2 regions of the Streptomyces sp. NPDC041135 genome follow, and region 2 is predicted to be linked to the other one. Evidence: predicted binding sites of a transcription regulator. Region 2 holds the regulator's gene; the other holds the start of a gene.
What was found. Region 2 encodes HspR, which represses chaperone genes until heat shock. Its sites were predicted from a motif close to TTGAGNNNNNNNNNCTCAA; they were not measured.
Positions count from the first base shown of each region.

Region 1: a site for HspR is predicted at 9,905-9,923, ahead of lon (endopeptidase La). Genes of this name have one in related genera too.

Region 1 is NZ_JBVIYZ010000011.1:130,233-141,956, forward strand. Features, by position in the region: gene ACZ6CZ_RS24680 (styrene monooxygenase/indole monooxygenase family protein) at 1-113, opposite strand, end outside; gene ACZ6CZ_RS24685 (GTP-binding protein) at 138-776, opposite strand; gene ACZ6CZ_RS24690 (DUF742 domain-containing protein) at 757-1,179, opposite strand; gene ACZ6CZ_RS24695 (roadblock/LC7 domain-containing protein) at 1,176-1,673, opposite strand; gene ACZ6CZ_RS24700 (sensor histidine kinase) at 1,670-4,636, opposite strand; gene ACZ6CZ_RS24705 (protein phosphatase 2C domain-containing protein) at 5,008-5,796, shown strand; gene ACZ6CZ_RS24710 (MarR family winged helix-turn-helix transcriptional regulator) at 5,831-6,322, opposite strand; gene ACZ6CZ_RS24715 (lysozyme) at 6,549-7,370, shown strand; gene lon (endopeptidase La) at 7,459-9,882, opposite strand; gene ACZ6CZ_RS24725 (spermine/spermidine synthase domain-containing protein) at 10,094-10,783, shown strand; gene ACZ6CZ_RS24730 (response regulator transcription factor) at 10,907-11,644, shown strand; gene ACZ6CZ_RS24735 (HAMP domain-containing sensor histidine kinase) at 11,641-11,724, shown strand, end outside.
Region 2 is NZ_JBVIYZ010000014.1:68,559-80,282, reverse strand. Features, by position in the region: gene ACZ6CZ_RS27255 (Yip1 family protein) at 1-625, opposite strand, end outside; gene ACZ6CZ_RS27250 (antibiotic biosynthesis monooxygenase family protein) at 715-1,062, shown strand; gene ACZ6CZ_RS27245 ((Fe-S)-binding protein) at 1,157-3,451, opposite strand; gene ACZ6CZ_RS27240 (MraY family glycosyltransferase) at 3,648-4,715, shown strand; gene dnaK (molecular chaperone DnaK) at 4,810-6,654, shown strand; gene grpE (nucleotide exchange factor GrpE) at 6,651-7,310, shown strand; gene dnaJ (molecular chaperone DnaJ) at 7,365-8,540, shown strand; gene ACZ6CZ_RS27220 (heat shock protein transcriptional repressor HspR) at 8,546-8,998, shown strand; gene ACZ6CZ_RS27215 (substrate-binding domain-containing protein) at 9,364-10,470, shown strand; gene ACZ6CZ_RS27210 (helix-turn-helix transcriptional regulator) at 10,805-11,724, shown strand, end outside.

The sequences.
Region 1 (11,724 bases), on a different contig from region 2:
ATCTCGTCCGCGGTCCGGTTGGACATCAGGGTGACCTCGTAGCCGTGCGACTGCAGGCCGAGGGCGAGCTGGAGTCCGGACTGACCGGCTCCGACGACGAGTATCTTCCGCATGCGGGTGGTGCTCCTAGTTCGGGACTACTCGGGGGTTTCGTCCAGCGCGTGGCCGACCAGGGCCAGGAGGGTCTCGATCACCGAGATCCGGCGCCGCGCGTCCATGATCATGACAGGGACGTGCGCGGGTATCGTGAGCGCCTCCCGCACGTCCTCCGGCTCGAACCGCTCGCTGCCGTCGAAGTGGTTGACGGCCACGACGTACGGCATCCCGCAGCTCTCGAAGTAGTCCAGCGCGGGCCAGCAGTCCTTCAGCCGGCGGGTGTCGGCCAGGACGACGGCGCCGATCGCGCCGCGCACCAGGTCGTCCCACATGAACCAGAACCGCTGCTGGCCCGGCGTGCCGAACAGGTAGAGCACCAGGTCGTCGTCGAGCGTGATGCGGCCGAAGTCCATGGCCACGGTGGTGGTCAGTTTCCCGGGTGTGGCGGTGAGGTCGTCGGTGGCCTCGCTCGCCTCGGTCATCAGCGCCTCGGTCTGCAGGGGCGTGATCTCCGAGACGGCCGTGACCAGCGTCGTCTTGCCGACGCCGAAGCCTCCCGCCACGACTATCTTCGTGGCGATCGGCGCCCGGGTGCGGTCCGTCTGCCAGGACCTCAGATCCTCGTCGGGCCCGACGAGCGGAGAGACACCTTGAGCGGCGTCAGAGACGACGGAGTCCACTCAGCACCCTTTCCAGCAGAGCGCGGTCCGGCCGGCCCGTGCCGTGGCCGGTACCGGTTCCGTACACACGGATCTTTCCCTGGTCCGCGAGATCGCTCAGGAGCACGCGGACCACACCGAGCGGCATCTTCAGCAGCGCGGCGATCTCGGCCACCGTGCGCATCCGGCGGCACAGTTCGACGATGGCCCGCATCTCCGGCATGATCCGGCTGCTGAGGGACCCGTTCGTCAGTTCCTTGCGCTCCTCGGCGGCCTCGATGGCCGCGGTGCTGGCCACGAACGTCTCCACCAGGAGGACGTGGCCGAAGCGGGTGCGGCCGCCGGTGAGCGAGTAGGGGCGGACGCGGGCGGGCTTGCGGTCGCCGCCGCGCATCGGAAGCCTGTTCGGCACGGTGCTGCTCATCGGGCCCTCCCCGCCGGCTCGGACTCCAGTGACTTGCGTAGCTCGCTGCGCAGTTCCGGCGTCAGGACGTGGCCGGCCCGGCCGACGAACAGCGCCATGTGGTACGCCACCACGCTCATGTCGCACTCCGCGGAGCCGTGCACCCCGAGCAGTGAGCCGTCGCTGATCGACATCACGAACAGGCTGCCCTCGTCCATCGCGACCATCGTGTGCTTGACCGCGCCGGAGTCCATCAGCTTGGCGGCGCCGACGGTGAGGCTGCCGATGCCGGAGACGATGGTGGCGAGGTCGGCGGAGGAGCCGCGGGGGCCCTTCGGCGCGTCGGCCTCACGGGCCGGCGCGTTGCGGCCGGGGTCGGAGGAGAGGAGCAGCAGGCCGTCGGAGGAGACCACGGCGACGGACTGGATGCCGGGGACCTCCTCGACCAGGTTGGTCAGCAGCCAGTGCAGGTTGCGGGCTTCGCTGCTCAGTCCGAAGGTACTGGACGCGGTCAACTGCTTGCCTCCTCGACTGTGCCCCCCGTGGCTGGTGCGTGCGGTTCGCCCGCGTCCGGACGCCGGTTCCGGCCGGTCTGCCCGGCGATCTCCTCGGCGACCTCCCGGGCCCCTGCCTCCGCCCCCCGGCGGAAGCCGCCGAGCCTGCGGCGCAGGGCTTCGGCGTCCACCGTGCCGGTCCGCTGACGCGGGGGCGCGGCGGGGGCGGTGATCCTGGGGGTGCGCTTGGGCAGGCCCTTGTCGGTGACGGCCTCGGTCTCGGTCTCGGCTGCGGCTTCGGCGGCGGCTTCGGCGGCGGCTGTGGCTTCGGGCCCGGTTTCGGCTCCGGGCCCGGTTTCGGCTCCGGTGCCGGCGTCCGCCGAGGTCGCGGCTTGCTCCGCCTCGGTCGCGGCGTCCGGAGCGGTGGGAGCCTGGCCGCCCCGGCCCTCGGTGAAGTGCGTGGTGCCGGTGGGGCCCGCGGTGGCACCGGTGGAGGCGGCGACGTCCGGGAGCAGGAGTTCCATCGTCGTCTCGGCGGCGGTCTCCGCGGCCTGCCGGGGCCGGGTGGCCGACTCCTGCGTGCCGGACCCGGCCAGCTGGTGCACGGCGCTCCCGCTCGCGTCGGGCTCCCGGCCGGCCTCGTCCGCCGCCTGCACGCCAGCGGTGTCCGGCGCCGCGGTGTCCGGCGTGGCGTCCGGACCTGTGTCCGGGGTGGACGCCGCCCGCTCCCCCGCGCCCCGCACGGCCCGCTCCGCCAGCTCGACCAGCGGGTCGGCGTGCTTGGGGCGGGCGGGCAGGACGTTGGAGTTGGCCTCGGCGTGGGCGCCGGGCAGGGTGAAGGCGGGCGCGCCGCCGTGGGCGCTCCCGCCGGACGGGACGGCCACGGGCTCCGCCTGGGCCAGCAGCGACTGCGGCAGCACCACCACCGCCGCGATCCCGCCCTGCTTCTGCTCGCGCAGCCGGACGCGGACGCCGTGGCGGTGGGCGAGACGGGCGACGACGTAGAGGCCGAGGCCGAGGCCGTCGTCGCCCTCCTGGTCGTAGGGCGACTCGGGGTCGAAGGCGGCGAGGCGGGCGTTGAGGCGGTCCAGGCGGTCACCGGCCACGCCGATGCCCTCGTCCTGCACCGACAGCATGACCTCGCCGCTCTCCAGCAGCCAGCCGGAGACCTCGACGGGCGCCTCCGGCGGGGAGAAGGCGGTGGCGTTCTCCATGAGTTCGGCCAGCAGGTGGGAGAGGTCGTCGGCGACGAAGCCCGCGAGGTGCGCGTGCGGGGGCAGGGCGGCGATGCGGACGCGTTCGTAGCGCTCGATCTCGCTGACCGCCGCCCGGACGACGTCCACGAGCGGGACCGGGCCGTGGTGCTGCTGCACGTGCTCGGTGCCGGCCAGCACGAGGAGGTTCTCGCTGTGGCGGCGCATGACCGTGGCGAAGTGGTCGAGCTTGAAGAGGGTGGCCAGCCGCTCCGGGTTCTGTTCGCGCTCCTCCAGGCCCTCGATGACGGCCAGTTGCCGCTCGACCAGGCCCAGGGTGCGCAGGGCGAGGTTGACGAAGGTGCCGCCGATGCTGGTGCGCAGCCGCTCCAGCTGGGCGGCGGAGTCGGCGAGTTCGGCGCGCAGCTCCTCGCGGGCGTCGGCCATCTTCTGGCGCTGGCCGACCAGGTGCCTGCGGTCGGTCTCCAGGGTGGCGACCCGCTCGTGCAGGGCGGCGGCGTGCGCGTGCAGGGCGTTGACGGAGCGGACGACCTGGGCGAACTCGTCGTTGCGGCCGGTGAAGGCGATCGGTTCCTGGCTCGTGGGGTCCTCGGCCTGCGCCAGACGTGCCGAGCCGCGGCGCAGCACGGACAGCGGGCGGGTGAGGGTGCGGGCGAGCGCGGTGGCGATGCCGACGGCGAGGAGCATCAGGGCGCCGAGGACGGCGACGCGGATCTCCAGCGCGGTGACGTCGTCGTCGCGCAGCGCGGCGAGGTCCTTGGTGCGGTGGTCGTAGAGGGAGGACTCCACGCCCCGCATCAGCTCGACCCGGGCGGACAGGGCCGTGTCCAGCTTCTTGGCGCTGGTGGCGAGTTCCCGGCCGGAGAGCACGGGCTCGTCGGTGAGTGAGGCGAGGTAGGTGTCGGCGGAGTTGACCTCGGGGCCGGTGACCGTGGAGTCGTAGGAGCCGACGGCCTGCTTGGGCGCGGTGTCGTGGAAGCCGGCCAGGGCGGCGTCGGCGCGCAGCCGGGCCTGCTGGGCGGCCGCGGTGAGGGCGTCGCGCTGCTTGCGGTCGGCCCCGGTGGCGGTGGTCGTCGTGGTGGGCAGGCCGGTGACGGGGCTGATCACGGTCTGCTGGGAGGTGGGCACGCTGAGCGCGGCCAGCAGCAGGCCGCGGGCGGCGGCGGACTGCTGGACGGCCGTGTCCAGCTCGGCGAGCGCGTGGGCGCCGGAGCCGGCCCGGGGCGGCGTCCGCTCGGCCAGCTCCTCGGCCAGCCGGTGCAGGTCGGTGATGGCGGCCGAGTAGGCCTGGTGGGCCTGGAGGGCGGTGCTCTTGCCGGTGAGCGCGGAGCGGCGGACGGTGTCGATGCCGTCGATGTCCGTGCGCAGCCGGCCGGGGAGGTCGGATTCGGCCCGCAGGTCCTGGACCTGGCGGTCGACGCGGGCGCTGCGCTGCTCGGAGGGCGCCTTGGAGCGGGGCCGGCCCGCGGCGACGTAGGCGGTGACCTCGTCGCGTTCGTCGGCCAGGGAGTGGGCCAGGGCGAGGGCGTCCTGGGTGCGCTCCGCGAGGGTGACCAGGTCCTGGGAGTCGCTCAGCTCACCGGAGGCGGTGAGCAGGGACGGCGCTCCGGCGCCGGCCACGGCGGCGGCCACCGCGGCGACGGCGAGGATCAGCCGGTTGCGCACGTGGGTCGGGCGGCCCGTGCCGACGGGGGTGCGCTCGGCTCCCGCGTCGGGGACCGTCTGCTTGCCTGTGCGCCGAGGCCGCTTCTTCTGCACCGGTGCTCGCATTCCTGAACTCGTCTACCCAAGGGCCCGGATGGCGCTCCGTCATATCGGTGCCAAGTGGTGCGAACACCCGGTTCGTACGGTTCCCGACCCTCCCAGCGCCGGTGGGCAACGGTCGCGCATCACCTGACCCGCCACCCGAAGGAGTGAACATCGAAGGGGAGTTGGCGGGCAAGTTCGCGCGGCCCGTCCGCCGCCCCTGCGCGGCGGGCCGGTTGGACTCGCGCGGCAGGCTTTGGCAGTATTCGCCACCGCGCGGTGCCGGAGTGCGTCATTCCTGCCCAAAACAGGCGTCTGACCTGCGCACCCATCGCATTTCCACGATCGCCACCGGGGCCTGTGAAGGGTGTGGAGGCCTCGTGCAGACTGACCGGATGCGAACTGAACTCGTGTCGGAACCGGGTGCCGCCGACCGCCCCAACGAGGACTTCGCGGGGGTCGGACTACCCGCCTCCGGACAGGGCGGTTGCGTGATCGTCCTGGACGGGGTGACGCCGCCCAGGGACGGGACGGGCTGTCTGCACTCGGTGTCCTGGTACACCGCCCGGCTCGGCGGCGCCCTGACCGAACTGACCCTTTCGCACCGGGATCTGACGCCGGCCGAGATCCTCTCGCGGGCCCTCGCGCGCACCGCGGACGGCCACGCGGACACCTGTGACCTTTCTCACCCAAGGACGCCTCAGGCAACCGTCGCCCTGGTCCGCTGGTCCGCCGAGACCCTGGAGTACCTGGTCCTGTCCGACGCCGCGCTGCTGCTGCAGTCCCGCGACGGCACGGTCACCCCCGTCCTGGACGACCGCCTGGCCCGTCTGCCGCGCGCCGCGCTGGCCACCGACGCGCTCGTGGACGCGCACCTGCGCAACCGGGAGGGCGGCTTCTTCACGGCCGCCGCCGATCCGGCCGTGGCCGCCCGCGCGGTCACCGGCAGCGTCCCCCGCCACGAGGTCCGTGCCCTCGCGGCCCTGACCGACGGCGCGACCCGCTGGACGGACACCTTCCGCGAGGGCGACTGGACGGCCCTGTTCGGCGTCGTCCGCGAGGAGGGCGCCCGGTCCCTCGTCGACCGCGTCCGGGAACGGGAGGCGGCGGACCGCGAGGAGCGGGCGTTCCTCGGGCGCGCCAAGACCCACGACGACGCGACCGTGGTGTTCGTGGAGCTGTGACCGCGCCGGCGGCGGCGCACCGGGCGGCGGGCGGCTACCGCTCCATGACCCCGTTCAGCTCGCGCAGCAGCCGGGCCAGTTCGGCCACCTCGCGGCGGTCCCAGTGGGCGAGCTGGCTGACGTACCGGGCGCGGCGGGCCTCGCGGACCCTGCCGACGCGGCGGCGGCCCTCGTCGGTCAGGGCGACCAGCCAGGCCCGGCCGTCGGCGGGGTCGGGCTCGCGGGCGACCAGGCCGAGGTCCTCCAGGGCGCGCAGCTGGCGGGACATGGTGGCCTTGCCGACGCCGATGTAGGCGGCGAGCGCGGTGGCGCGCTGGCCGCCGTGCTCGTCGAGGCGGACGAGCAGGCCGTACGCGGCGGACTCCAGGTCGGGATGGACCTCGCGGGCCATCTCGCCCTGGTTGGCGCGGGCCCGCCGCAGCAGGACGGTCAGCTCGCGTTCCAGCGCCAGGAACTCCTGGTCCGCACCGCTCGGTGTCGGCTCGCCGGCGGTGTCCCGGCCACCGCCGTTTGCGTCCTCGTGCACGTCAGCACCCCTGCTTCGGTTTCGCGGTCCTGAAAGTTTCCGCCACAGGCCGTCATCGCCGCAGCTCCGCCAGTATTTCGCAGGCGTAGACCAACGGCAGCGTCCGGTTCCCCTTCCCCCGGCTTGTCTACGTGCGTAGCTTCTCTACCAGGCACTCCATGGCATGCCCACGCCAGAAGGTCTTCCGCGGTTCCTCCACCCCACTCCCCGCCCCGGAGGCACGACCATGCCCGTGCACAGACCCCTCCCCCGCTCCCGCACCCGCCCGGCGCTCCTCACGGCCCTGCTCGCCGCCCTCGCCCTCACCGTCCCCCTCACCAGCGCCCACGCCGCGACCACCCCCGCCCGCGGCACCGCCCGGATGGGCGCGGGCGTGGTGGCCCACGACGGCCAGGGCGGCGTCCCCAGCACGGGTGACGCCACCCAGACCGAGGGCGTCGACGTGGCCGGCTACCAGGGCAACGTCGCCTGGTCGACCCTCTGGAACAGCGGGGTTCGCTGGGCCTACACCAAGGCGTCCGAAGGGACGTACTACACCAACCCGTACTTCGCCCAGCAGTACAACGGCTCCTACAACGTCGGCATGATCCGCGGCGCGTACCACTTCGCGACCCCGGACACCACCAGCGGCGCCACCCAGGCCAACTACTTCGTCGACCACGGCGGCGGCTGGTCCCGGGACGGCAAGACCCTGCCCGGCGTGCTGGACATCGAGTGGAACCCGTACGGCGCCGCCTGCTACGGCAAGTCCGCCGCCGCGATGACCTCCTGGATCGCCGACTTCCTGAACACCTACCGGGCCCGCACCGGCCGCGACGCCGTCATCTACACCGCCACCAGCTGGTGGACGCAGTGCACCGGCAACTACGGCGGCTTCGCGGGCAGCAACCCGCTGTGGATCGCGCGGTACGCCGCCGACCCGGGGACGCTGCCGGCCGGGTGGTCGTACTACACGATGTGGCAGTACACGTCCTCCGGGCCGACGGTCGGGGACCACGACAAGTTCAACGGGGCGCTGGACCGGGTGCAGGCACTCGCCAACGGCTGACCTCCCCCGCGCCCGGCGCGCGGCGGCAGGGCGAAGGCCCGGGTTCCCCGCGGAACCCGGGCCTTGTGCGATGTGCCGCCGGCGTCCGTCACGCCGCCACCGGCACCTCCGGCGCCGCCTCGGACGTGGCCGGGGCGAGCGCCAGCTCCAGGACCTGGCGGACGTCGGTCACGGTGTGCACGTCGAGCGTGTCGAGCACCTCGGCGGGCACGTCGTCCAGGTCGGGCTCGTTGCGCTTGGGGATGACGACCGTGCGCACCCCGGCGCGGTGGGCGGCGAGCAGCTTCTGCTTCACCCCGCCGATGGGCAGCACCCGGCCCGTCAGCGACACCTCGCCGGTCATCGCCACGTCCGTGCGCACCAGGCGGCCGGAGAGCAGTGAGGCCAGCGCGGTGGTCATGGTGATGCCCGCGCTCGGGCCGTCCTTGGGGACCGCGCCCGCCGGGAAGTGGATGTGCACGCCCCGGTCCTTCAGGTCGGCCACCGGCAGCTCCAGTTCGGCGCCGCGGCTGCGCAGGAAGCTCAGCGCGATCTGCGCCGACTCCTTCATCACGTCGCCCAGCTGGCCGGTGAGGGTCAGGCCCGCCGCGCCCGTCTCGGGGTCCGCGAGGGACGCCTCGACGAACAGCACGTCACCGCCCGCGCCCGTGACCGCCAGGCCGGTGGCGACACCGGGGACGGCGGTGCGGCGCTCGGCCGGGTCCTGGGCCGACTCCGGGACGTGGTGCGGGCGCCCGATGAGCGCGCGCAGGTCCTCGTCGCGGACGGTGAACGGCAGCTGCCGCTCGCCCAGTTCGTGCTGGGCCGCGATCTTGCGCAGCAGCCGCGCGATCGAGCGCTCCAGGGTGCGCACGCCCGCCTCACGGGTGTACTCGCCGGCGAGCTTGCGCAGGGCGCTCTCGTCCAGCGTCACCTCGTCGCCGGCCAGGCCCGCCCGCTCCAGCTGGCGCGGCAGCAGGTGGTCCCGGGCGATGACGACCTTCTCGTCCTCGGTGTAGCCGTCGAGGCGGACCAGTTCCATCCGGTCGAGCAGGGCCTCCGGGATGGCTTCGAGCACGTTGGCGGTGGCGAGGAAGACCACGTCGGACAGGTCGAGTTCGACCTCCAGGTAGTGGTCGCGGAAGGTGTGGTTCTGCGCGGGGTCGAGGACTTCGAGCAGTGCGGCCGCGGGGTCGCCGCGGAAGTCGGAGCCCACCTTGTCGATCTCGTCGAGGAGCACCACCGGGTTCATCGACCCGGCCTCCTTGACCGCCCGCACGATCCGGCCGGGCAGCGCGCCGACGTAGGTGCGGCGGTGGCCGCGGATCTCGGCCTCGTCGCGCACGCCGCCCAGCGCCACGCGGACGAACTTGCGCCCCATGGCGTGCGCGACGGACTCGCCGAGCGAGGTCTTGCCGACGCCGGGCGGCCCGACGAGCGCCAGGACGGCACCGCCGCGCCGGCCGCCGATCACGCCCAGGCCCCGGTCGGTGCGCCGCTTGCGGACCGCGAGGTACTCGGTGATCCGCTCCTTGACGTCCTCCAGGCCCGCGTGCTCGGCGTCCAGGACCGCCTTCGCGCCCTGGATGTCGTAGGCGTCCTCGGTGCGTTCGTTCCACGGCAGTTCCAGGACGGTGTCCAGCCAGGTGCGGATCCAGGAGCCCTCCGGGGACTGGTCGCTGGCCCGCTCCAGCTTGTCGACCTCCTTCAGCGCGGCCTCGCGGACCTTCTCCGGCAGGTCGGCGGCCTCGACGCGGGCCCGGTAGTCGTCGGACTCCTCGCCCTCGGACTCGCCGTTCAATTCGCGCAGTTCCTTGCGGACCGCCTCCAGCTGCCGGCGCAGCAGGAACTCGCGCTGCTGCTTGTCGACGCCCTCCTGGACGTCCTTGGCGATGGTCTCGGCCACGTCCTGCTCCGCGAGGTGGTCGCGCAGCTGCTGGGTGGCGAGCCTGAGGCGGGCGACCGGGTCGGCGGTCTCCAGCAGTTCGACCTTCTGCTCGGTGGTGAGGAAGGGGGAGTACCCGGAGTTGTCGGCGAGCGCGGAGACGCCGTCGATGGCCTGGACGCGGTCCACGACCTGCCAGGCGCCGCGCTTCTTCAGCCAGCTGGTGGCCAGCGCCTTGTACTCCTTGACCAGTTCCGCGACCTGACCGGGCAGCGGGTCCGGCACGCTGTCGTCGAGCCGCGTGCCCTCCACCCACAGCGCGGCGCCCGGCCCGGTGGTCCCGGCGCCGATCCGCACCCGGGCGCGACCCCGGACGAGGGCGCCGGGGTCGCCGTCGGCCAGCCGGCCGACCTGCTCGACGGTGCCGAGCACACCCGTCGTCGCGTACGTCCCGTCGATGCGCGGCACCAGCAGCACCTTCGGCTTCCCGGGTTCCGAGCGCGCGGCGGCCTGGGCGGCCTCGACCGCGGCGCGCACCTCGGCGTCGCTCAGGTCCAGCGGAACCACCATTCCGGGCAGCACGACCTCGTCGTCGAGCGGCAGCACGGGCAGGGTGAGCGGAGTGAACGCCGTGGACTCAGCAGCCATGATCTCCCCTTCGGCAGTCAAGTTGAGCTATGCCGACTCAATGCTCGGAAGCCCTGTGGTGTTCCCGGGGAGGTGTTCGCTGTGAGCGATCAAGAGCGGGAGCCGGGAAACGCGCAGGTGACGGGCCGTCCAGAGGCGGCAGGAACACCCGGGAGGGGCGCCGCGCGCAAATCCCGTGCCCGGGGCGCCGGGTTCGAGCAGGATGAGGGCCATGACTGCCACGTACGACAGGCCGGTGGTCCTGGACCGGCGCGAGGGCCCCTACGGCGAGGTGGTGCTGCGCCGGCACGGCCCGCTGCTGCAGATCATCGCCAACGGCTGCTTCCTCATGGACACCTCCGACGGCCGTTCCGAGCGGCTGCTCGTCGACGCCGCCCGCGACGCCCTGGACGGGCGGCCCGCCCCCGAGGTGCTCATCGGCGGGCTCGGGGTGGGCTTCTCGCTCGCACACGCCGCAGCCGACCCGCGCTGGGGACGGATCACCGTCGTCGAGCGGGAGCCGGCCGTCATCGACTGGCACCGCCACGGGCCGCTGTCGGAGCTGTCCGGCGCCGCGCTGGCCGACCCCCGCACCCGGATCGTCGAGGCGGATCTCGTGCGGTACGTCAATGAGACGTCCGACACATACGACGCCCTGTGCCTGGACATCGACAACGGGCCCGGCTGGACCGTCACCGAGGACAACGACGGGCTGTACTCCCCCAGCGGACTCACAGCCTGCGCACGGGTGTTGACGGAGGGCGGAGTGCTCGCCGTGTGGTCGGCCGAGCCCTCGCCAGAATTTGAAGGAACCTTGCGGAATGCCGGGTTCCGGCAGGTGCGTACCGAAGAGGTGCCCGTTGCCCGGGGCGTTCCGGACGCCGTGCACCTCGCCGTGCGACCGGCCGTACGACCTGGATAGCGAGGCCGCCGCGAGTCCCCGTAATGTGCTTCCCTGACGCAGGTCATTCAAGCGTCAATCGCAACCATGCGCAGACCGAGGAACCACCCCACTGGTTCCGGAAAGCACACTCAGGGGCGGGCGATGGAGCAGACACACACCTCCCACAACGGCGCGGCGGCCACTCCCGGCGCCCAGCGCCGGATCCTGGTCGTCGAGGACGACCCGACGATCGTCGACGCCATCGCGGCCCGGCTGCGCGCCGAGGGATTTCTCGTACAGACCGCGGGCGACGGCCCCTCCGCCGTCGACACCGCCGAGGCCTGGCAGCCCGATCTGCTGATCCTCGACATCATGCTGCCCGGCTTCGACGGCCTGGAGGTCTGCCGGCGCGTGCAGGCCCAGCGGCCGGTGCCGGTGCTGATGCTCACGGCCCGCGACGACGAGACCGACATGCTGGTCGGCCTCGGGGTCGGCGCCGACGACTACATGACCAAGCCCTTCTCGATGCGGGAGCTGGCGGCCCGCGTGCACGTGCTGCTGCGCCGGGTGGAGCGGGCCGCGATCGCCGCCTCCACGCCGCGCTCGGGCATCCTGCGCCTGGGCGAGCTGGAGATCGACCACGCGCAGCGCCGGGTGCGGGTGCGCAGCGAGGACGTCCACCTCACCCCCACCGAGTTCGATCTGCTGGTCTGCCTGGCGAACACCCCGCGCGCGGTGCTCTCCCGCGAGCAGCTGCTGGCCGAGGTGTGGGACTGGGCGGACGCCTCCGGCACCCGGACCGTCGACAGCCACATCAAGGCGCTGCGCCGCAAGATCGGCGCGGAGCGCATCCGCACGGTGCACGGCGTGGGATACGCGCTGGAGACGCCGACGCCATGAGCGACGGGCGGCCGGCCGCGCGCAGGAGCCCCGGGGAGGAGCCCTGGGGCGGCGTACGCCCGTTCTCGATCAAGACCAAG
Region 2 (11,724 bases):
GCAGGCCGTAGAGGAAGGTGACGACGAGGGCCGGGCCCCACATCGTGTAGTCCCGCATCCGCAGGAAGGTCTGGTCGGGGGAGAGGACGATGCCCCGCAGCAGTTCCTTCCAGTGCAGGGGCGGGCCGACCGGGCCCGGTGCGGCGGCCGCACCGGCGTGGTAGGTCGCGCCCTGGGTGTAGTCGCTCTCGTCGATGGAGAACGCCTGGGTGTGGCCCGGGTTGTTGGCCGCGTACGGGTCCGGGGTGCCCTGGCCCGGCCGGCCGCCGTATCCGTCGCCCTCGCCGTCGCCGAAGTACTCCGGCCCGTCGCCGCCCTGACCGCCCTGACCGCTCTGTCCGCCCGGGTAGCCGCCGCCCGCCTGCTGCCAGGGGGCCGCGCCGCCGCGGTACGGCGGTTGCTGCTGCGGGTACGGCTGCGGCGCCGAGGGATAGCCGTACGACGGTCCCTGCGGCGCCTGCTGCTGTCCGTGCGGGGGGTGTTGCGGTCGCGCGTGCGGGGCACGGTCGTCCCGGCCGCCGCGTCCGTTCCTGAATCCAGCCACGTCATCGAACGTACCCGGTCCCGGAGAGCGGCGTGCCGGGGCGGGCGGTCCCGGGGCGGCTTTGCGGCTGAGCTGTGACATCCCCTAGGGGTTCCCGTACGGGAGGACCGGGAGCGGGAATGCGGGGCACCCGGTGCGCACGGACCGGGCGGCTGGGCCAGGATGGGCTCATGAGCGTAGTGAAGATCAATGTGCTGACCGTGCCCGCCGAGCAGCGGGAGACGCTGGAGAAGCGGTTCGCCTCGCGGGCCCACGCGGTGGAGAACTCCGACGGGTTCGAGTGGTTCGAGCTGCTGCGGCCCGTCGAGGGCACCGACCAGTACCTCGTGTACACCCGCTGGCGGGACGAGGAGGCCTTCCAGGCGTGGATGGAGGGGCCGATGAAGGCCGCGCACCAGGGCGGCGGCGAGCGCGGCGGCGAGGGCGGCGGCGAGGGCGGGCGTCCGAGGCCGGCGGCCTCCGGCTCGTCGCTGTGGTCCTTCGAGGTGGTCCAGCAGGCGGCGCCGAAGGGCGCGTAGGCGCCCCAGGGTCGTACCCGGGGTCGTACGGAACGGCGGCGCCCCCTGACCGACACGGTCAGGGGGCGCCGCCGTACGCGGTGGTGCGGGGCGGTTACTTCACCGGCTCCGGCTCCGGGGCGTTCTCGGAGTCGGCCGTGCCCGCGGGGGGCTCGTCGTCCGGGACCGGGGTCCTGACGGAGTCCAGCAGCAGCTGGGCGACGTCCACGACCTGGATGGACTCCTTGGCCTTGCCGTCGTTCTTCTTGCCGTTGACCGAGTCGGTCAGCATGACCAGGCAGAACGGGCAGGCGGTGGAGACGATGTCCGGGTTGAGGGAGAGGGCCTCGTCGACGCGCTCGTTGTTGATGCGCTTGCCGATCCGCTCCTCCATCCACATCCGCGCGCCGCCGGCGCCGCAGCAGAAGCCCCGCTCCTTGTGGCGGTGCATCTCCTCGTTGCGCAGGCCCGGGACCTTGCCGATGATCTCGCGCGGGGGCGTGTAGATCTTGTTGTGGCGGCCCAGGTAGCAGGGGTCGTGGTAGGTGATGATGCCCTCGACCGGGGTCACCGGGACCAGCTTGCCCTCGTCCACCAGGTGCTGGAGGAGCTGGGTGTGGTGGATGACCTCGTAGTCGCCGCCGAGCTGCGGGTACTCGTTGCCGATGGTGTTGAGGCAGTGCGGGCAGGTGGCGACGATCTTCTTCGCGGACCTCGGCTTCCGGGACTCCGCCGTGACCTTGCCCTCGTCGTCCAGCTCCTCGCCGAACGCCGAGTTCAGGGCCATGACGTTCTCCATGCCGAGTTCCTGGAACAGCGGCTCGTTGCCCAGGCGGCGTGCGGAGTCACCGGTGCACTTCTCGTCGCCGCCCATGATCGCGAACTTCACGCCCGCGATGTGCAGCAGCTCGGCGAAGGCCTTGGTGGTCTTCTTGGCGCGGTCCTCCAGGGCGCCGGCGCAGCCGACCCAGTAGAGGTACTCGACCTCGGTGAGGTCCTCGATGTCCTTGCCGACGACCGGGACCTCGAAGTCGACCTCCTTGGTCCACTCCAGCCGCTGCTTCTTGGCCAGGCCCCAGGGGTTGCCCTTCTTCTCCAGGTTCTTGAGCATCGTGCCCGCCTCGGAGGGGAACGCGCTCTCGATCATGACCTGGTAGCGGCGCATGTCGACGATGTGGTCGACGTGCTCGATGTCCACCGGGCACTGCTCGACGCAGGCGCCGCAGGTGGTGCAGGACCACAGGACGTCCGGGTCGATGACGCCGTTCTCCTCGGCGGTGCCGATCAGCGGCCGCTCGGCCTCGGCGAGCGCGGACGCCGGGACGTCCTTCAGCTGCTCCTCGGACGCCTTCTCCTCGCCCTCCACCGTCTTGCCGCCGCCGGCGAGCAGGTAGGGCGCCTTGGCGTGCGCGTGGTCGCGCAGCGACATGATCAGCAGCTTCGGGGAGAGCGGCTTGCCGGTGCTCCAGGCGGGGCACTGCGACTGGCAGCGGCCGCACTCGGTGCAGGTGGAGAAGTCGAGCAGGCCCTTCCAGGAGAACTGCTCGACCTGGGAGACGCCGAAGACGTCGTCGTCGCCCGGGTCCTCGAAGTCGATCGGCCTGCCGCCGGAGGTCATCGGCTGGAGGGCGCCCAGCGCGGTGGCGCCGCTGCTCTCCCGCTTGAACCAGATGTTGGGGAAGGCCAGGAAGCGGTGCCAGGCGACGCCCATGTTGGTGTTGAGCGAGACCACGATCATCCAGACGAACGAGGTCCCGATCTTGATCATGGCGACCAGGTAGACCAGGTTCTGCAGCGTGGCGACGCTCAGGCCCTTGAAGGCGAGGACCAGCGGGTACGACGCGAAGTACGCGGCCTCGTAGCCGCCGACGTGGTGCAGGGCGCCCTCGAGTCCGCGCAGGACGTAGATCGCCAGGCCGATGGTGAGGATGACGTACTCGACGAAGTAGGCCTGGCCGGCCTTGGAGCCGGCGAAGCGGGACTTGCGGCCCGGGCGCGACGGCAGGCTCAGCAGGCGGATGACGATCAGCACGGCGATGCCGAGGGTCGTCATCACCCCGATGAACTCGATGTACAGCTCGAACGGCAGGAAGTCGCCGAGCCACGGCAGCATCCAGTCGGCCTCGAACAGCTGTCCGAAGGCCTGGGCGAGCGTGGGCGGCAGGGTCAGGAAGCCCACGGCGACGAACCAGTGGGCCACGCCGACGATGCCCCAGCGGTTCATCCGGGTGTGCCCGAGGAACTCCTTCACCAGCGTGACGCTGCGCTGGTAGGGGTTGTCGGTGCGGCGGCCGGCGGGGACCGGCTGGCCGAGCTTGAAGTACCGGACGAACTGGCCGATGGCGCGTGCGAGCAGTGCAACGCCGACCACGGTCAGGACCAGCGACACGATGATCGCGGCGAGTTGCATGGGGGCTCCTCGGGCCTGCGCGGGAGAGATTACTAAGCGGTAACTTATGCAGTCCGTTCGAGACTACCCGTATCCGTTCTCGCACTGTAGTCAGGCACTGAGTGATCTGGGTCGCTGAGGGGGAGCGATCAAACCAACAGGCAATCCGATCGTGTTATTCATACCGAATTGGTGCATTCGCCCCTAACTTAGAGCCGTGCTCTACGGGATCGCAGCAGCAACCGCCGCCCTGCTCCTCACCGCCGTGCTCGCGGCGCTGCTCCGGGTGCCCGGACTGCGGGCCGGGATCCTGGACCGCCGGCGGCAGCGGCCGGTGCCGGTGCTCGGGGGCGTCGCCGTGGTGACCGTCACCTGCCTGGTCGCCTGGGTCGGGGACGCCAGCCGGGTCGCCCGGCTGGGTGAAGGCATCGGGCGACTGCTCGTCGCGGGCGCCGGGCTCGCCCTGCTGGGCCTGGTGGCCGACGTGTGGCGGCTGCGCGCGCGGGTACTGGTCGCCGGTACGGCCGTGGCGGCGGCCTGGGTCGTGCCGTACCAGGAGACCGGTGTCCCGGGCGGCGTCCTGGCGGTCGGCTGGATCGTGTTCGTCGCGCTCGCCTTCAAGGGGCTCGACCACGCCGACGGGCTGGCCGGCACGGTCGGGGTGGTCACCGCCTTCGCCGTGGGGGCCGTGGCGGCCGCCGAGGTGATGGACGGGCTGGCCGTGCTGCTGAGCGTGTTCGCGGCCGCCCTCACCGGGTTCCTGATGCACAACTGGCATCCCGCGCGCGTGGGCCTCGGCGCGTGCGGCTCACTGTTCACCGGGTTCCTGCTCGCCTCGGCCGGGGTCTTCGTGCGCGCCGGCTACGACCTGGGCGCCGGCGCGGGGGTGCTGTTCTGCCTGACCGTGGTGGCCAGCGCCGACGCCGTGCTGGTGGCCCTCTCGCGGCGGCTGGCGCGGCGGGCGCTGCTGCGCGGGGCGCCCGACCACCTGGCGCACCGGCTGCGCCGGATCGGGCTCACCCCGCAGGGCGGTGTGGTGCTGCTGGGTGCGGGTGCCTTCTCGGGGGCACTCGTCGGGGTGCTCGTGCACACCGGATGGACGGGCGAGGGGGCCGTGCTGTGGGTGGCCGGCGCGGTGCTGCTGGTGGTGCTGGTGCTCCTTCGAGTGCCGGTCTACGGGGCGCGGCGGCCCCCGGCCACACAGCTCGGCGCACCGGTGAACACGCAGGTCAGGCGGCAGATGGGCGAGCGGTCCGACACGCACTTGCGCGTAAGGAACGGATAAGACTTGAGCCCGATCGACTCAGGTCTGTTGACCGAGGGCCGGACCTCATGCACACTTGAGTCTGTTCCACTCAAGTCAGCTGGAGGAAATCACCATGGCACGTGCGGTCGGCATCGACCTGGGCACGACTAACTCCGTCGTCAGCGTTCTGGAGGGCGGCGAGCCCACCGTCATCACCAACGCCGAGGGTGCCAGGACCACGCCGTCCGTCGTCGCCTTCGCCAAGAACGGCGAGGTGCTGGTCGGCGAGGTCGCCAAGCGCCAGGCGGTCACGAACGTGGACCGGACCATCCGCTCGGTGAAGCGCCACATGGGCACCGACTGGAAGATCCAGCTGGACGGGAAGGACTTCAACCCCCAGCAGATCTCCGCGTTCATCCTGCAGAAGCTCAAGCGGGACGCCGAGGCCTACCTGGGCGAGAAGGTGACCGACGCGGTCATCACCGTTCCCGCCTACTTCAACGACTCCGAGCGCCAGGCCACCAAGGAGGCCGGTGAGATCGCGGGCCTCAACGTCCTGCGCATCGTCAACGAGCCCACCGCGGCCGCGCTCGCCTACGGCCTCGACAAGGACGACCAGACGATCCTCGTCTTCGACCTCGGCGGCGGCACCTTCGACGTGTCCCTGCTGGAGATCGGCGACGGCGTCGTCGAGGTGAAGGCCACCAACGGTGACAACCACCTCGGTGGTGACGACTGGGACCAGCGCGTCGTCGACTACCTGGTCCAGCAGTTCAAGTCCGGCCACGGCGTGGACCTGGCCAAGGACAAGATGGCCCTCCAGCGCCTCCGCGAGGCCGCCGAGAAGGCCAAGATCGAGCTGTCCTCGTCCACCGAGACCTCGATCAACCTGCCCTACATCACGGCGTCCGCCGAGGGCCCGCTGCACCTGGACGAGAAGCTCACCCGCGCCCAGTTCCAGCAGCTGACGGCCGACCTGCTGGAGCGCTGCAAGACGCCGTTCCACAACGTCATCAAGGACGCCGGCATCCAGCTGTCCGAGATCGACCACGTCGTCCTCGTCGGCGGATCCACCCGCATGCCCGCCGTCGCGGAGCTCGTCAAGGAGCTGACCGGCGGCAACGAGGCCAACAAGGGCGTCAACCCGGACGAGGTCGTCGCCATCGGCGCCGCGCTCCAGGCCGGTGTCCTCAAGGGCGAGGTCAAGGACGTCCTGCTGCTCGACGTCACCCCGCTGTCCCTCGGTATCGAGACCAAGGGAGGGATCATGACCAAGCTCATCGAGCGCAACACCACGATCCCGACCAAGCGGTCCGAGATCTTCACGACGGCCGAGGACAACCAGCCCTCCGTGCAGATCCAGGTCTACCAGGGCGAGCGCGAGATCGCGGCGTACAACAAGAAGCTCGGGATGTTCGAGCTGACCGGTCTGCCGCCGGCCCCGCGCGGTGTCCCGCAGATCGAGGTCGCCTTCGACATCGACGCCAACGGCATCATGCACGTGACCGCGAAGGACCTCGGCACGGGCAAGGAGCAGAAGATGACCGTCACCGGCGGCTCCTCGCTGCCGAAGGACGAGGTCGACCGCATGCGTGAGGAGGCCGAGCGCTACGCGGAGGAGGACCACAAGCGCCGCGAGGCCGCCGAGACCCGCAACCAGGGCGAGCAGCTCGTCTACCAGACCGAGAAGTTCCTCAAGGACAACGAGGACAAGGTCCCGGGCGAGATCAAGACCGAGGTCGAGGGCGCGATCGGCGAGCTGAAGGAAGCCCTCAAGGGCGAGGACACCGCCGAGATCCGCTCCGCGACGGAGAAGGTCGCCGCCGTCTCGCAGAAGCTGGGCCAGGCCATGTACGCCGACGCCCAGGGTGCGCAGGCCGCCGATGGCGCGTCCGCCGGCGCGGGTGAGGCCAAGGCCGACGACGACGTCGTGGACGCCGAGATCGTGGACGACGAGCGCAAGGACGGTGCCGCGTGACGGAGGAGACCCCGGGCTTCGAGGAGAAGCCCGACGTCCCCTCCGGCGCCACCCCCGACGACGCCGAGCCGAAGGCCGCCTCCCCCTCCACGGAGGAGGGGGCGGCCCCGGCCGGGGACGCAACAGCACAGGACGCCGGTCTGGTCGCCCAGCTGGACCAGGTGCGCACGGCGCTCGGTGAGCGCACGGCGGACCTCCAGCGGCTCCAGGCCGAGTACCAGAACTACCGCCGCCGCGTCGAGCGCGACCGCGTCGCGGTCAAGGAGATCGCCATCGCGAACCTCCTGACCGAGCTGCTGCCCGTGCTCGACGACATCGGCCGGGCCCGCGAGCACGGCGAACTGGTCGGCGGCTTCAAGTCGGTGGCCGAGTCGCTGGAGACCGTCGCGGCCAAGATGGGCCTGCAGCAGTTCGGCAAGGAGGGCGAGCCCTTCGACCCGACGATCCACGAGGCCCTGATGCACAGCTACGCGCCGGACGTCACGGAGACGACGTGCGTGGCGATCCTGCAGCCCGGGTACCGCATCGGCGAACGCACCATCCGCCCCGCGCGGGTGGCCGTCGCCGAGCCGCAGCCCGGAGCGCAGGGCGGCAAGGGCGACGAGGCGACGGAGGCGGCCGACGACAAGGAGAGCGGTGGCCCGGACGAGGGCTGATGTCATACCGGTGGGACGGCCCGCGGAGCTGACGAGGAAGGAGGGACGTCGGGGATGAGCACCAAGGACTTCATCGAGAAGGACTACTACAAGGTCCTCGGCGTCCCCAAGGACGCCACCGAGGCCGAGATCAAGAAGGCCTACCGCAAGCTGGCCCGCGAGTTCCACCCGGACGCCAACAAGGGCAACGCCAAGGCGGAGGAGCGCTTCAAGGAGATCTCCGAGGCCAACGACATCCTCGGCGACCCCAAGAAGCGCAAGGAGTACGACGAGGCGCGCGCGCTGTTCGGCAACGGCGGGTTCCGGCCCGGGCCCGGTGCCGGCGGCTCCTTCAACTTCGACCTGGGCGACCTCTTCGGAGGCGGCGCCCAGAGCGGGGGCAGCTTCGGCGGCGGCATCGGTGACGTCTTCGGCGGCCTGTTCAACCGCGGCGGGGCCGGCGGTGCCGGCGGCACCCGTACCCAGCCGCGGCGCGGCCAGGACATCGAGTCCGAGGTCACGCTCAGCTTCACCGAGGCCATCGAGGGCGCCACTGTGCCGCTGCGGATGTCCTCCCAGGCCCCGTGCAAGGCCTGTTCCGGCACCGGCGACAAGAACGGCACGCCGCGCGTGTGCCCGACCTGCGTCGGCACCGGCCAGGTGGCCCGGGGTTCGGGCGGCGGCTTCTCGCTGACCGACCCCTGCCCCGACTGCAAGGGCCGCGGCCTGATCGCCGAGCACCCCTGCATGGAGTGCAAGGGCAGCGGACGCGCCAAGTCGTCGCGGACCATGCAGGTCCGCATCCCCGCCGGGGTGACCGACGGCCAGCGCATCCGGCTGCGCGGCAAGGGCGCGCCCGGCGAGCGGGGCGGACCGGCGGGCGACCTGTACGTGGCCGTGCACGTCGGCGACCACCCGGTGTTCGGCCGCAAGGACGACAACCTCACCGTCACCGTCCCGGTGACCTTCACCGAGGCGGCCCTCGGCGGAGAGGTCCGGGTGCCCACCCTCGGCGGCCCCCCGGTCACGCTGAAGCTGCCGCCGGGCACGCCCAACGGCCGCACCATGCGCGCCCGGGGCAAGGGCGCGGTCCGCAAGGACGGCACCCGGGGCGATCTGCTGGTCACCGTCGAGGTGAGTGTCCCCAGGGACCTGTCGGGGAAGGCTCGTGACGCGCTGCTGGCGTACCACGAGGCGACCGCGGACGAGGACCCGCGGGCGGAGCTGTTCGAGGCCGCGAAGGGAGCTTGAGAGTGATGGACGGCCGTCGACGCAACCCGTATGAACTGACCGAGGAGACCCCGGTCTACGTCATTTCGGTGGCGGCCCAGCTCTCCGGGCTCCACCCGCAGACGCTGCGCCAGTACGACCGCCTGGGCCTGGTCTCCCCCGACCGCACCGCCGGCCGGGGCCGCCGCTACTCGGCCCGCGACATCGAACTGCTGCGCCAGGTGCAGCAGTTGTCGCAGGACGAGGGCGTCAACCTGGCCGGCATCAAGCGCATCATCGAACTGGAGAACCAGGTGGCCGCCCTGCAGTCCCGGGTGGCGGAGCTGCAGGCCGCCCTGGAGGGCGCGGCGGCCGCGATGCAGCAGCGCGAGGCCGCCGTCCACGCCTCCTACCGCCGCGACCTGGTGCCCTACCAGGAGGTCCAGCAGAGCAGCGCGCTGGTCGTGTGGCGGCCGAAGCGGCAGCCCTCGGCGGACTGACCCACGCACGACGACGAAGGGGCCCGGAATCCGGGCCCCTTCGTCGTCGCGCTTCTGGCCGGGTTCGTTCGGTCCTGTGCTCGGACCGGCGCAGCGGCCGGCGGCTGCCCGGGATCGCGACTCGCGGGGGATGGAGCCCGTTGTCCGGATCTTTACCGAGCCATGAGGCTCCGTTTGGAAGGAGGGTCCGTAAAGGGTGTGTTGAGACGGTTCCGCTCTTCCTTCACAGGTGCAGCGGAGCGTGGTGTTGCGCACTCGTTAAGTAGTTCCGCTTGACGCCGGGTGGGCCGTCCGCGTTGGCTTTTCAGACACCTGGGTCGTAAAGCAGCGCCCACGTCCGGATCGCACCTGAAGTGAGCCCCCGAATGCGTCGTATCGCCATATCCGTGGCTGCCTCCGCCATGACCCTTTCGCTCGCCGGCTGCGGCGTGTTCGACGCGGCGAGCGACGGTGCGAGCGCCGGCCCGACCAAGGGTGACGACATCACCGTGGGCCTGCTGCTGCCGGAGAAGGCGAACACGCGGTACGACAAGTTCGACTACCCCATCATCAAGAGCAAGGTCGCCGAGCTGACCCACAAGCGGGGCAAGGTCGCCTACTCCAACGCGGACGCGGACGCCGGGCGCCAGGCCGACCAGCTCCAGACGATGATCGACGACCACGTCGACGTCATCCTGCTCGACGCGGTCGACTCGCACGCCATCGCGAGCGGCGTGAAGAAGGCCGAGGACGCGGGCATCCCGGTCATCGCCTACGACCGGCTCGCCGAGGGCCCGATCGACGCCTACATTTCCTTCGACAACGAACTCGTCGGCGAGGTGCAGGGCCGCTCGCTGCTGGAGGCGCTCGGCTCGGACGCCGACACCTCAGACAAGATCGTCATGGTGAACGGCTCGCTCACCGACCCCAACGCCAAGCAGTTCAAGCAGGGCGCGCTGTCCGAGCTGAACGGCAAGGTGACCATCGCGAAGAGCTACGACACCAAGGACTGGAAGCCGGAGATCGCCCAGGAGAGCATGGCCAGGGCGATCAACGAGATCGGCAAGGACAACATCGCCGGCGTCTACTCCGCCAACGACGGCATGGCCGGCGGTGTCATCGCCGCCCTCAAGGCGGCCGGCGTCTCCCATCTGCCGCCGATCACCGGGCAGGACGCCGAACTGGCGGCCGTGCAGCGCATCCTGCTGGGCGAGCAGTACATGAGCGTCTACAAGTCCTACCCCGACGAGGCCGAGGCCGCCGCGCAGATGGCCGTCGCCAAGATCCAGGGCAAGGACATCCAGTTCGACGCCCTGACCCAGGACAAGGTCGACAGCCCCACCAAGAAGGACATCCCCGCCCAGCTGGTCGCGGTCAGCGCGCTGACCAAGAGCAAGATCGAGGACACGGTCGTCGCCGACGGCATCTACAGCGTGTCGGACATCTGCACCGCCAAGTACAAGGCGGCCTGCGCGGCGGCCGGCGTCAAGTAGCCCGCCCGCGGCCGCGGAGGCGGCGACCCGGGACGGCCCCGCCGCCCGCCCGTCCCCGCGCCCGTCTGCGCGGCCCCTGTCGCGCCGTCAAGGGCACGCCCCCGGGAGGTCACCCGCGCGGGTGGGACGGGCCCGGGAGCCCGGCAGGGGGCGCTCACGGCAGGCCGTGCCCGCGGCCGGGAAGGGCGCTCGCGGCCCGGTGGAGACGGGACGGCGGCGGGCCGGGCCCGGCGTTTACGACGGCCCCGCCGTGGAGAGCCGTGTTGCGGACAGGGTCGGGGCCGCGCATAGTTGCGCTGCGGATGTGGCAGCAGACCGGGGGGTGGAATGGGCGATGGCCGGGCACGGGGCCACAGAACATCCACACGGTGCCGACCGACTGTGCGCGGCCGGGGACCGCGTGTACTCCCGGGCCGTGCGCCGGGGGCGGGTGCCGCGCACGGACGCCGAGCCGGTGCCCTGCCTGCTGGAACTGGCGCTGCTGCACCCTGACCCGGACGACATGGACTGGCTGGTGCCGACCTCCCCGCAGGAGGTCATGACCCGGCTGCTGCGCGGCGTCCACGACGAGGTCAGGGAGAGCCAGCGCAGGGTGGGTTCGGCCGTCGCGGCCTTCGAGTGGTACGCCGGTCTCGGCCGCCAGCTCCAGGCGCTGTCCGCCCCCGGCGAGGGCACGGCGATCCGCGTCCTGGACGGGCTCTCCCGCATCCAGGCCGCGATGGACGAGGCCACGGAGGCGTGCACCACCGAGGTGCTGACCGTGCAGCCCGGCGGCATCCGGCGCGAGGCCGAGCTGACCGAGGGTCTGCACCGGGCGCTGGCGCTGCGCGGCCGGGGCGTGCGCATGCGCGACCTCTACACGCACGTGGCCCGGCACGGGCAGGGGCTGCTCAACTACCTGGAGCTGATGGGCGGCACGGTCGAGGCCCGCACGCTGGACGAGGTCATCGACCGGCTGATCCTCTTCGACCGCACGGTCGCCTTCGTGCCCGCCAACTCCGAGCGCACGATGGCGCTCGAACTGCGCCACCCGGCGCTGGTCGAATATCTTGTGACGGTGTTCGAGCGGCTGTGGCGCCTGGCCATCCCGCTGACCGCGTCACTGCCCGACACCGGCATCGAGGGCATCTCGCACCGGGAGCAGTCCATCGCCGCGCTGCTCGCGGAGGGGCACCAGGACGCGGTGATCGCCGAGCGCCTCGGCATCAGCGTGCGCACCTGCCGCGCGCACATCGCCCGCCTGTCGGAGACGCT